4 regions of the Nocardia sp. XZ_19_369 genome follow, and region 2 is predicted to be linked to each of the others. Evidence: riboswitches for the same ligand, from Rfam matches in the RefSeq annotation. Region 2 holds a riboswitch; each other region holds the start of a gene.
The links. A riboswitch is a leader RNA that binds a small molecule or an ion and turns the genes downstream of it on or off. The one in region 2 is predicted to bind S-adenosylmethionine.
Positions count from the first base shown of each region.

Region 1: another riboswitch for S-adenosylmethionine. It lies ahead of IBX18_RS38800 (aminotransferase class V-fold PLP-dependent enzyme); the one in region 2 lies ahead of IBX18_RS08790 (2OG-Fe(II) oxygenase).
Region 3: another riboswitch for S-adenosylmethionine. It lies ahead of IBX18_RS20430 (amino acid ABC transporter permease); the one in region 2 lies ahead of IBX18_RS08790 (2OG-Fe(II) oxygenase).
Region 4: another riboswitch for S-adenosylmethionine. It lies ahead of IBX18_RS14405 (bifunctional o-acetylhomoserine/o-acetylserine sulfhydrylase); the one in region 2 lies ahead of IBX18_RS08790 (2OG-Fe(II) oxygenase).

Region 1 is NZ_JACVED010000013.1:253,608-255,802, forward strand. Features, by position in the region: gene IBX18_RS38795 (LysE family translocator) at 1-637, opposite strand, end outside; SAM riboswitch class IV at 746-859, shown strand; gene IBX18_RS38800 (aminotransferase class V-fold PLP-dependent enzyme) at 907-2,195, shown strand, end outside.
Region 2 is NZ_JACVED010000002.1:614,139-616,333, forward strand. Features, by position in the region: gene IBX18_RS08785 (tRNA-dependent cyclodipeptide synthase) at 1-559, opposite strand, end outside; gene IBX18_RS08790 (2OG-Fe(II) oxygenase) at 559-1,365, opposite strand; SAM riboswitch class IV at 1,483-1,601, opposite strand; gene IBX18_RS08795 (hypothetical protein) at 1,710-2,195, opposite strand, start outside.
Region 3 is NZ_JACVED010000005.1:330,059-332,253, reverse strand. Features, by position in the region: gene IBX18_RS20435 (hypothetical protein) at 1-324, opposite strand, end outside; SAM riboswitch class I at 569-663, shown strand; gene IBX18_RS20430 (amino acid ABC transporter permease) at 923-1,855, shown strand; gene IBX18_RS20425 (amino acid ABC transporter ATP-binding protein) at 1,852-2,195, shown strand, end outside.
Region 4 is NZ_JACVED010000003.1:651,164-653,358, reverse strand. Features, by position in the region: gene IBX18_RS14415 (MFS transporter) at 1-244, opposite strand, end outside; gene IBX18_RS14410 (TetR family transcriptional regulator) at 379-1,098, shown strand; SAM riboswitch class IV at 1,150-1,260, shown strand; gene IBX18_RS14405 (bifunctional o-acetylhomoserine/o-acetylserine sulfhydrylase) at 1,353-2,195, shown strand, end outside.

The DNA.
Region 1 (2,195 bases), on a different contig from region 2:
AGGCGGCGGTGCCGATGCCGAGGGTGGTGAGAATGGCGGCGCTGGCCTGTTCGAGCCGCTCCCGGATCTTCGGGCGGCGCAGCAGCGCGACCGCGCGGGAGGCGACCAAGGCCAGGAGCACCATCTCTACCGCGGCGATCACCGATTCGATGGCACCGAGGGCGAGGGTGTTGACGAAGGTGACCTCGGTGAGGAACTGGGGCAGCACCGCGAGATAGAACAGGCCGACCTTCGGGTTGAACATGCAGGAGACGACACCCGCGGTGAACGCCGAGCGAACCGATGTCCGGGTGCCCGCTGAGTTGTCCGCCAGACCACCGACGCCATCGGCTTCGCGCGCCGCCCTGCGCTGCCGCCGTTGGTCGAGCAACGCGCGAATTCCCAAGTACATCAAGTAGATTCCGCCGATCACCTTCAACGCGCGGTACGCGGTCGCCGACTGCTCCAGCAGCGCCGCGACGCCGGCCGCGACCACCACTGCCCACAAGATCCCGCCGAGTGCCGACCCGATCGCCGCGGCGATCCCCGGTCGCGCGTCCACCAGCGAAAACCGCAGCACCAGGAACGAGTCCGGGCCGGGAGTGAGCGACAGCAGAACGCACAGGCCGATAAAGCTCAGCAGCAGGGAGAGCGACATCCAATGATGTGACCCCAATGCCGCCGAACACGCAACGCATTTCCGCCGCCGCGCCCACCCGGCCGTTGGTCTTGACAGCTCGGGTTCTCGTCTGCCAATCTCGGGTCAGGTCATGAGTACCAGCGTTCAGCCCCGGCTTGCTGGTCGGCAACCCTCCTCCGCGGTGGGGTGCTCCGGGTGACGACCAGGCCGACGCCCGACCGGGTGCGGCAAGCGCGGACTCGACGAATCACCTGATTGCGGGTCCCGGAGCCGATGGGATTTTCGTGATGACTGCTGTGGTAACCCAGAACTGTGCCCCCCTTGCCCGGGTTTCCGGCGACGATCTCCAGGTGCCGCTCGTCCAGGGCGGGACGACCACATATGCCAACTTCGACTACGCCGCCAGCGCACCCGCATTGGCGCAGGTGACCGATCGGGTGCAGCAGCTGCTGCCGTTCTACGCGAGCGTGCACCGCGGTGCGGGCTACGCCTCGCGGATCTCCACCGAGTGCTACGAGGCGGCCCGCGGGTCGGTCACCCGATTCCTCGACGCGGCCGACGACCAGGTGGTGGTGTTCACCCGCAACACCACCGACTCGCTGAACCTGCTCGCGTCCTGCGTGCCCGGTGACACCGTGGTGCTCGACATCGAGCATCACGCGAACTTCCTGCCCTGGACCAAGCACGGCCGCCGCGTCGTGCAGGCCGGGGCCACCGTCGAGGAGACCATCGGCAGGCTCGTCGCCGAGCTGTGCAGCAAGCCCGCCGCGCTGCTCGCGGTGACCGGCGCGTCCAACGTCACCGGCGAGGTGCTGCCGCTGGAGCGGCTGGCCACCATCGCCCACCAGTGCGGCGCCCGCATCCTCGTCGATGCCGCCCAGCTCGCGCCGCATCGGCGAATCAGCTTGCGCGACACCGGCATCGACTACCTCGCCTTCTCCGGCCACAAGCTGTACGCCCCGTTCGGCGCGGGCGTGCTCGTCGGCCGCCGCGACTGGCTCGACAACGCCGAGCCGTACCTCGCCGGTGGTGGCGCGGTCCGTGAGGTCACCACCGCAGGCACCGAATGGGCGCAGGCCCCGCAGCGCCACGAGGGTGGTTCGCCCAACGTGCTCGGCGCCGCCGCCCTCGCCGCCGCCTGTGACGCGCTGTGTGAGATCGATGCGGAAACCCTCGCCGCCCACGAACACCACCTCGCCGACCGGCTGCGCGACGGCCTCGCCGCGATCCCCGGCGTCAACCTGCTGCGCATCTGGGCCGACGCCCCCGACACCGTCGGCATCGTCGCCTTCACCCTGGACGGTTTCGTCCCCGGCCACGTCGCCGCTTATCTCTCCGCCGAACACGGTATCGGCGTCCGCGACGGCCGCTTCTGCGCGCACCCGCTGCTCGCCCGCCTCGACCTCGACGGTGCGCTCCGCGCCAGCATCGGCCTGGGCACCACGACGGCGCACGTCGACCGTCTCATCGAAGCCGTGGCCACGCTCGTCCATCTAGGGCCGAGCTGGAACTACGCCACCACCAACAACCTCTGGAACCCCACTCCGGAGACCCGCCCCTTCACGTCCCAGGCCCC
Region 2 (2,195 bases):
CGTGCGCCCAGAGCGGCATGATGATCGGGCATTCCTCCAAAAGGTATGCGCGGCAGGAGGTCCGGACCGCCTCCTGGTCGACGTCGGGTTCGCGCGCCAGCCGTCGCTCGATGAACCGGTCGATGGTGCTGTCGATGGCATGCCGATACGGCTCATCGGTCTCGTAGGCGTGCTCGATGGCGTCGTAGAGATCGCCGTAGCGGGGATGGGACAGCGCGAAGTCCCAGCGCAGAATGTTTGTCGGGCAGTCGATCTGGTCCAGGTAGCCCTGGTTGCGGGCGATCCACTGGTCGCCGGCGATGCGGGCACGGGCGTGCCGGTCTCTGTCGGTGCCGCCGCTGAGGTTGTGGCGTTGCAAGGTGTCCGCGACGGCGATCGCGCAGCGCCCGAAGTTCGAGCGATTGATCAAATCGATGGTCGCGGCGAGTTTTTCGCCCTCGTGATAGTCCGCGCCGACGCTGACCAGCAGGACGGTGGAGCGACCGTCGGTGGTGATGCCGTCCGAGCGTAGGTCGTAGGCGGCCTTGTGCGACGCGGAGAGCAGCGTAGTCGTGGTCATCAGCTCCACACCTTCAGCGACTCGGCCGGATCGGTGACCCCGATGAAGAGGCCGATGGTGATGCGGGGGCGGTCCTGGGAGGGCGCGACCGCGTGCACCCGGCGCGGATCGATGAAGATCGCATCGCCCACGCGCGGTGTGATGACCAGCGCGGGATCGCCGACCGCGGCGCGGTCGATGCCGTACACGCGGTCGCCGGATCGGTCTCGATATTCGCGCTCGTCGGGATAGTCGTCCCAGATCTGTAATTCGCCGCCGCGCTCCGGCACGTCCAAATAGACATTGACCGACAGCTGCCGAGTGATCCGAATATCGAAGTCCGACGGCAGGTTGCGGCCGACATTGTCGGTGTGTGGCTCCAGATCCACCCCCGCCAGCTGATAGCGCGCAACACCGGCGAAGAAGGCCTGCCCATTGCGCCGCAGCAAACTCGCCCCGGCCGGCCAGATCTCGTCGAGCAGCAGCCGCAGGTCGTCCGCGGGGTACGAATACGGCGAGGCGATATCGCGCAGCCGATCGATATTGTCGCGCGCCTCGTCGAAGTACCGTCCGCGCCCGGCGTCGGTGCTCGTCTCCGAGAACGCGTGCCCGATCCGGCGGAACTGCGGGTCGGTTGCCAGCGGGCCATGGTCCTGCCTGCCGACGAAGGCGTGGCGCAGGTGGTCGAGCGCGTCCGGCCGGACGAAGCCGGCCAGTCGCACCGCGTGCACGTCGCCGTTCAGCAGTGCGGTCAGCGATTCGTGGTCGAATCCCTGCCTGGTGGTGTCCAGCACGCGGTTTCCGAGAGTTGGCGTGGCCGTGGTCATGTCGTTCCCCTCTAGTTGTCGCTCGATGGACCGGGCACAGGCCCAGGCACGAGAGGGGAGGGCGTTTCGGACATGAGTCGACCCCCGTCTCTCGAGAGGGCTCCAGCACACCGACGGAGCCCGCGCTTGCCCGGACCGCTTGACGCGGCTCGGCCTGGTCTTGACCCGGGGCACCCCGCCGCGGTTGGAGGGTTGCCGGCCAGCTAGCCGGGGACTTGACGCTGGCACTCTTGACCTGAGGTAAGCGTGCCGCCCGCCAGAAGCGTTGTCACGCTTTAGAATCGCACTGAGTTATGAATCCGGATGGAAGGATTTCACCCGGCGATGCGGAACGTCGTGGCAGGTCAGCCGCCGAGCAGGCCGAGGCCGCGCAGTTCGAGCGCGGCGAGCCGGCGCACCGTGGCGTCGTCGCCGCGCCGCCAAGCGTCGACCACGTCCGAGTCGATCCGGTCCAGCTTGCGCAGCGGCTGATTGGCGAGGGCGCGCAGGGCGAGCAGATCGCGTCCGCCGGGGACGGCGCGCAGGCGGGCTGCTGTTGCGGCCCTGCGCATCCAGCGCACCCGCAGCGGCAGCCAGACGAACAGCACCAGTCCGAGCGGGACGATCAGTAATCCTATGGCGAGCGCCATGGCGAGATCGTTGACCACCGCCTGCTGGTCGCTGCCGGCCTCCGCCATGGACCGCGCCGCCGCGGACGCGCGCTCGAAGGGGGAGGTGAGATCGTCGCCCACCATCGGCACCCGGCCGACCTTGCGGCCGACATCACCGAGGCTGTCGGCCATGCCGCCGCCCGCGCCCTCCAGCTTCTGGCCGGGCACGCCGAGCTTCTG
Region 3 (2,195 bases), on a different contig from region 2:
GACGCCGAACAGATCGCTGAGCGTGCTGGTGCCGGGCTGGGCCGGACGGTCGGCCGCGGCCGATGGAGCAGGGGCGGTAACAGGCGGCACCACAGCTGCGGCGGGCAGCACCGGAGCCGCGGCAGGCGAAACTGCGGCCGCGACAGGTGGGACCGGTGCGGCAGCGGGCGGGACCGAGGCCGCGGCGGGCGGAACTGCGGCTGCGACGGATGGAACCGGCGCTGCGGCGGGTGGCGTCGCGCCTGCGGTCGGTGCGGCGAGCGCCAGCGCGACCGAGCAGCTCGCGACGGCGGACAGTATGGTCGAACGGCGCGGTACAGCCACGGAGACCTCCCTCATCATCGACGCGATCGAAGGCTGACGGTACTCCCGCAAACGCCGTGAACAGGCGATATAGGTGCGGGCAAGCCATCGGCGTGTCCCTACCGGCGCACCGCCGCAGCACCCCCGATATCCGGCCCGCGGCGAGGTTTACGCTCACGGTGATTAGTTCCCTTGTCCCAGGGTTCGCCTGCTGGGCATGATAATTCGGCCCGCCCCTGACATCAGCCGGTGTCCGGATCGGCGACAACCATCCAGAGCGACCGAGAGACCTGGCTCGTCGACGTCGCAGCAACCCCCCGGTTCACCGGGTGCGGGTGCTTCCGCCGGGACCGATGGAGGAACCGAAGTGATCATTTCCGCTGCCCACGGCACCCGGTGGGGCCGTCGCCACATCGATCAGTGCAAGGTGACGTCCGCGAGCTGTCGGGGCTGACCCGCAGCCAGTCTGTGCACCCGTCGCTGGCCGGGTGATGTGACCGCGGCCCGATGTGGTGCGGTCTCGTTCGTTCTTCCGAAGGACCTCGACATGAGTGCGTCCGCCACCGCCGTGCCCGGCGACACCGACGCCGGCGACGACCCGGTCGCCACTACGACTCACCTGCCCGGTGCCGATGATGCCGCACCCACCGTGGCCAAGACACGGCACCCGTGGCGGTGGGTGGTCAGTGCGATCGCGCTCATCCTGCTCGCACAGTTCGTCCACGGTCTGGTCACCAATCCCGGCTGGGATTGGCCGACCTTCGCGCAGTACATCACCGCGAAGTCGGTGCTCGCCGCGCTGAAGGTGACTTTGGAACTCACCGCGTGGGGTACCGCTCTCGGCTTCCTGCTCGGCACCGCGCTGGCCATCGCGCGACTGTCCGGCAACCCGGTGTTGCGGGTGATCTCGTGGTGCTACATCTGGGCGTTCCGCTCGATTCCGCTCATCGTGCAACTGCTGTTCTGGTTCAACATCGCCTACCTGTACAACACGCTGTCGGTCGGCATTCCGTTCGGTCCCGCGTTTTTCACCTTCGAGGTGAACGGCGTGATCAGCGGGTTCACCGCGGCGGTGATCGGTCTCGCGCTGCATCAGGCGGCGTATTCTGCCGAGATCATCCGGGCGGGCATCATCTCCGTTGACGCCGGTCAGCTGGAAGCCGCTGCCGCGCTGGGCATTCCACGGGTGCGCCAGTTCCGCACCATTGTGGTTCCGCAGGCGATGCGGTCGATTCTGCCCAATGCGACCAACGAGGTGATCAGCCTGTTCAAGGGCACCTCGATCGTGTCCGTGATGGCGATCGCGGAGCTCTTCTACCAGGTCCAGGTGATCTACGGACGCAACGGGCGGGTGGTGCCGCTGCTGCTGGTGGCCACCGCCTGGTACATCGTCCTCACCACCATTCTCTCGGTGGCGCAGTACTACATCGAACGGCACTACGCCAAGGGCACGCAACGCACGCCACCGCCATCACCGGTGCACCGGGCCTGGCAGAAGCTGCGCGAGGTCGCCGAATCCGGCGCCACCGCACCGCGCGGAGCCACCCGATGACCGCCGCGCCCGCCGTCGAGGTCCGCGGCGTCCGCAAATCGTATGGCGCGCAGGAAGTCCTGCGCGGGGTCGACCTGACGGTGCGCTCGGGTGAAGTGGTGACGGTGATCGGCCCATCCGGTTCCGGCAAGTCCACCTTGCTCCGCGTGCTCAATCATCTGGAGGCGCTGGACGCGGGCACGGTGCGCATCGACGGCGAGCTGATCGGATATCGGCTGCGCCGCAACACCTTGCACGCGCTGCCCGACCGCGAGGTGCGCAAGCAGCGCTCCCGCATCGGGTTCGTCTTCCAGAACTTCAATCTCTTCCCGCATCTGACGGTGCTCGACAATGTCACGCT
Region 4 (2,195 bases), on a different contig from region 2:
CGATGATGAAGATCCGGCGTCGCCCCAGGTAGTCGGCGAGCCGACCGCCGAGCAGCAGCAGGCCGCCGAAGATCAGCGTGTAAGCGGTCAGCATCCACTGCTTGTTGCCGTCGCTGATGCCGAGATCGTGCTGCGCGAACGGCAGCGAGATGGTCACGATGGTCGCGTCGAGAACCACCATGAGCTGGGCCAACGCGATCACCGCGAGAGCAAACCAGCGGGCGGAACCGCCTTGTTTTGTCACCGTGGACTCCTCATCTTTGGACACTGTGCGGCTATCCTGGCATCAGACGACATTTGGCGTCAAGCGAAAAATGTCGCAATCCGACATTTGGCGGTTAAAGACACGAAACCACTAGGTTGCGATAGGGTGTGAACATGCTCGAGTCACCGACGCCGACGAGCGCGCGTACCGCGGCGGAGACCCCCGCCAGCGCAGGGCCGAACGCCCATCCCGGCCTGCGGGAGCGCAAGAAGCAGAAGACCCGGTTGCGCATCATCGAGGTCGCGCTGGAGCTTTGCGACGCACAGGGATTCGACGCGACGACGGTCGAACAGATCGCCAACGCCGCCGACGTCTCGCCGCGCACGATCAACCGATACTTCGACAGCAAAGAGGACATCGTCCTCGGTCCGATCCAGGACTTCGGCGAGACGGTCGCGGAGACCTTGCGCACACTCCCCGTCACCGGCAACGAGCTGGAGTCGATCCGCGAGGCGTTTCTGCTGGTGATCGACCACGCCGCGAGCGAGTCCGCCGAGGGACCGGTCTCGTTCCGGCAGTTCCAGCAGATGCAGCGGATCATGCGCAGCAGCCCGGCGGTCAGCGCGCGCAGCCTCGAGCACGCCGACAGCAAGAACGTCGCGATCGCCGCGGTGGTCGCCGAACGACTCGACAGCACCCCCGACGCGCTGCCGGTGCGGCTGATCCTCGGCGCCTGGCAGCTCATCGGTCACCTGGCGATGGAGTGCGGTGAGAGCATGTTCGACTACGACAATCCGCAGGCAGCGGCCGCGGCCGGCCGCGACTCCTTCACCACGGCCTTCGACGAGTTCACCCGGGTGTGCGGCGCCGCGCGACCCGGCGCGACCCGCTGAGTTCGGCTCCGGATTTCGGTCGCCGATCGGGCGCCGGTTATGATGCCGTCAGGTCATGAGTGCCAGCGCGAAGCCCCGGCTTGCTGGACGGCAACCCTCCAGCAGCGGTGGGGTGCTCCGGGTGATGACCGGGCTCTCGAAGGTCGAGAGCAAGCGCGCTTTCCAGGAGGTTCCCGAAATGTGTTGTTGTACTTCGCCGTTGACCCGATAACCCGTTAGTTCTGGCGAACAACCTTTTCTTTGGAGCAAAGCTCATGAGTGATTCCACCGTGCCCGCGGCCGACGTCGACCCGACCGCGCAGTGGTCTTTCGAGACCAAACAGGTGCACGCGGGACAGGCCCCCGACAGCACCACCGGCGCCAGGGCCCTGCCCATCTACCAGACCACCTCCTACGCCTTCCGCGATACCGAGCACGCCGCCGCGCTGTTCGGGCTCGCCGAGCCGGGCAACATCTACACCCGGATCATGAACCCCACCCAGGACGTGGTGGAGCAGCGCGTCGCCGCGCTCGAAGGCGGTGTCGCCGCACTGCTGCTGGCCTCCGGACAAGCCGCGGAGACGTTCGCCATCCTGAACCTGGCCTCGGCCGGCGACCACATCGTGTCCAGCCCGCACCTCTACGGCGGCACCTACAACCTCTTCCACTACTCGCTGCCCAAGCTCGGCATCGAGGTGTCCTTCGTCGAGGACCCCGATGACCTGGACCAGTGGCGCGCGGCGATCCGGCCGAACACCAAGGCGTTCTACGGCGAGACCATCGCCAACCCGAGCAGCGCCATCTTCGACATTCCCGGTATCGCCGCCGTCGCGCACCAGGCCGGGCTGCCGCTGATCGTCGACAACACGGTGGCCACGCCGTACCTGATCCAGCCGCTGGCGCACGGGGCCGACATCGTCGTGCACTCGGCGACCAAGTACCTCGGCGGGCACGGCGCCGCGGTGGCGGGCGTGATCGTCGACGGCGGCACCTTCGACTGGACGGTGACCGACGCGCAGGGTCAGCCGCGCTTCCCCGGCTTCACCACCCCGGACCCCAGCTACCACGGTGCGGTGTTCGCCGATCTCGGCGCGCCCGCGTTCGCGCTCAAGGCGCGC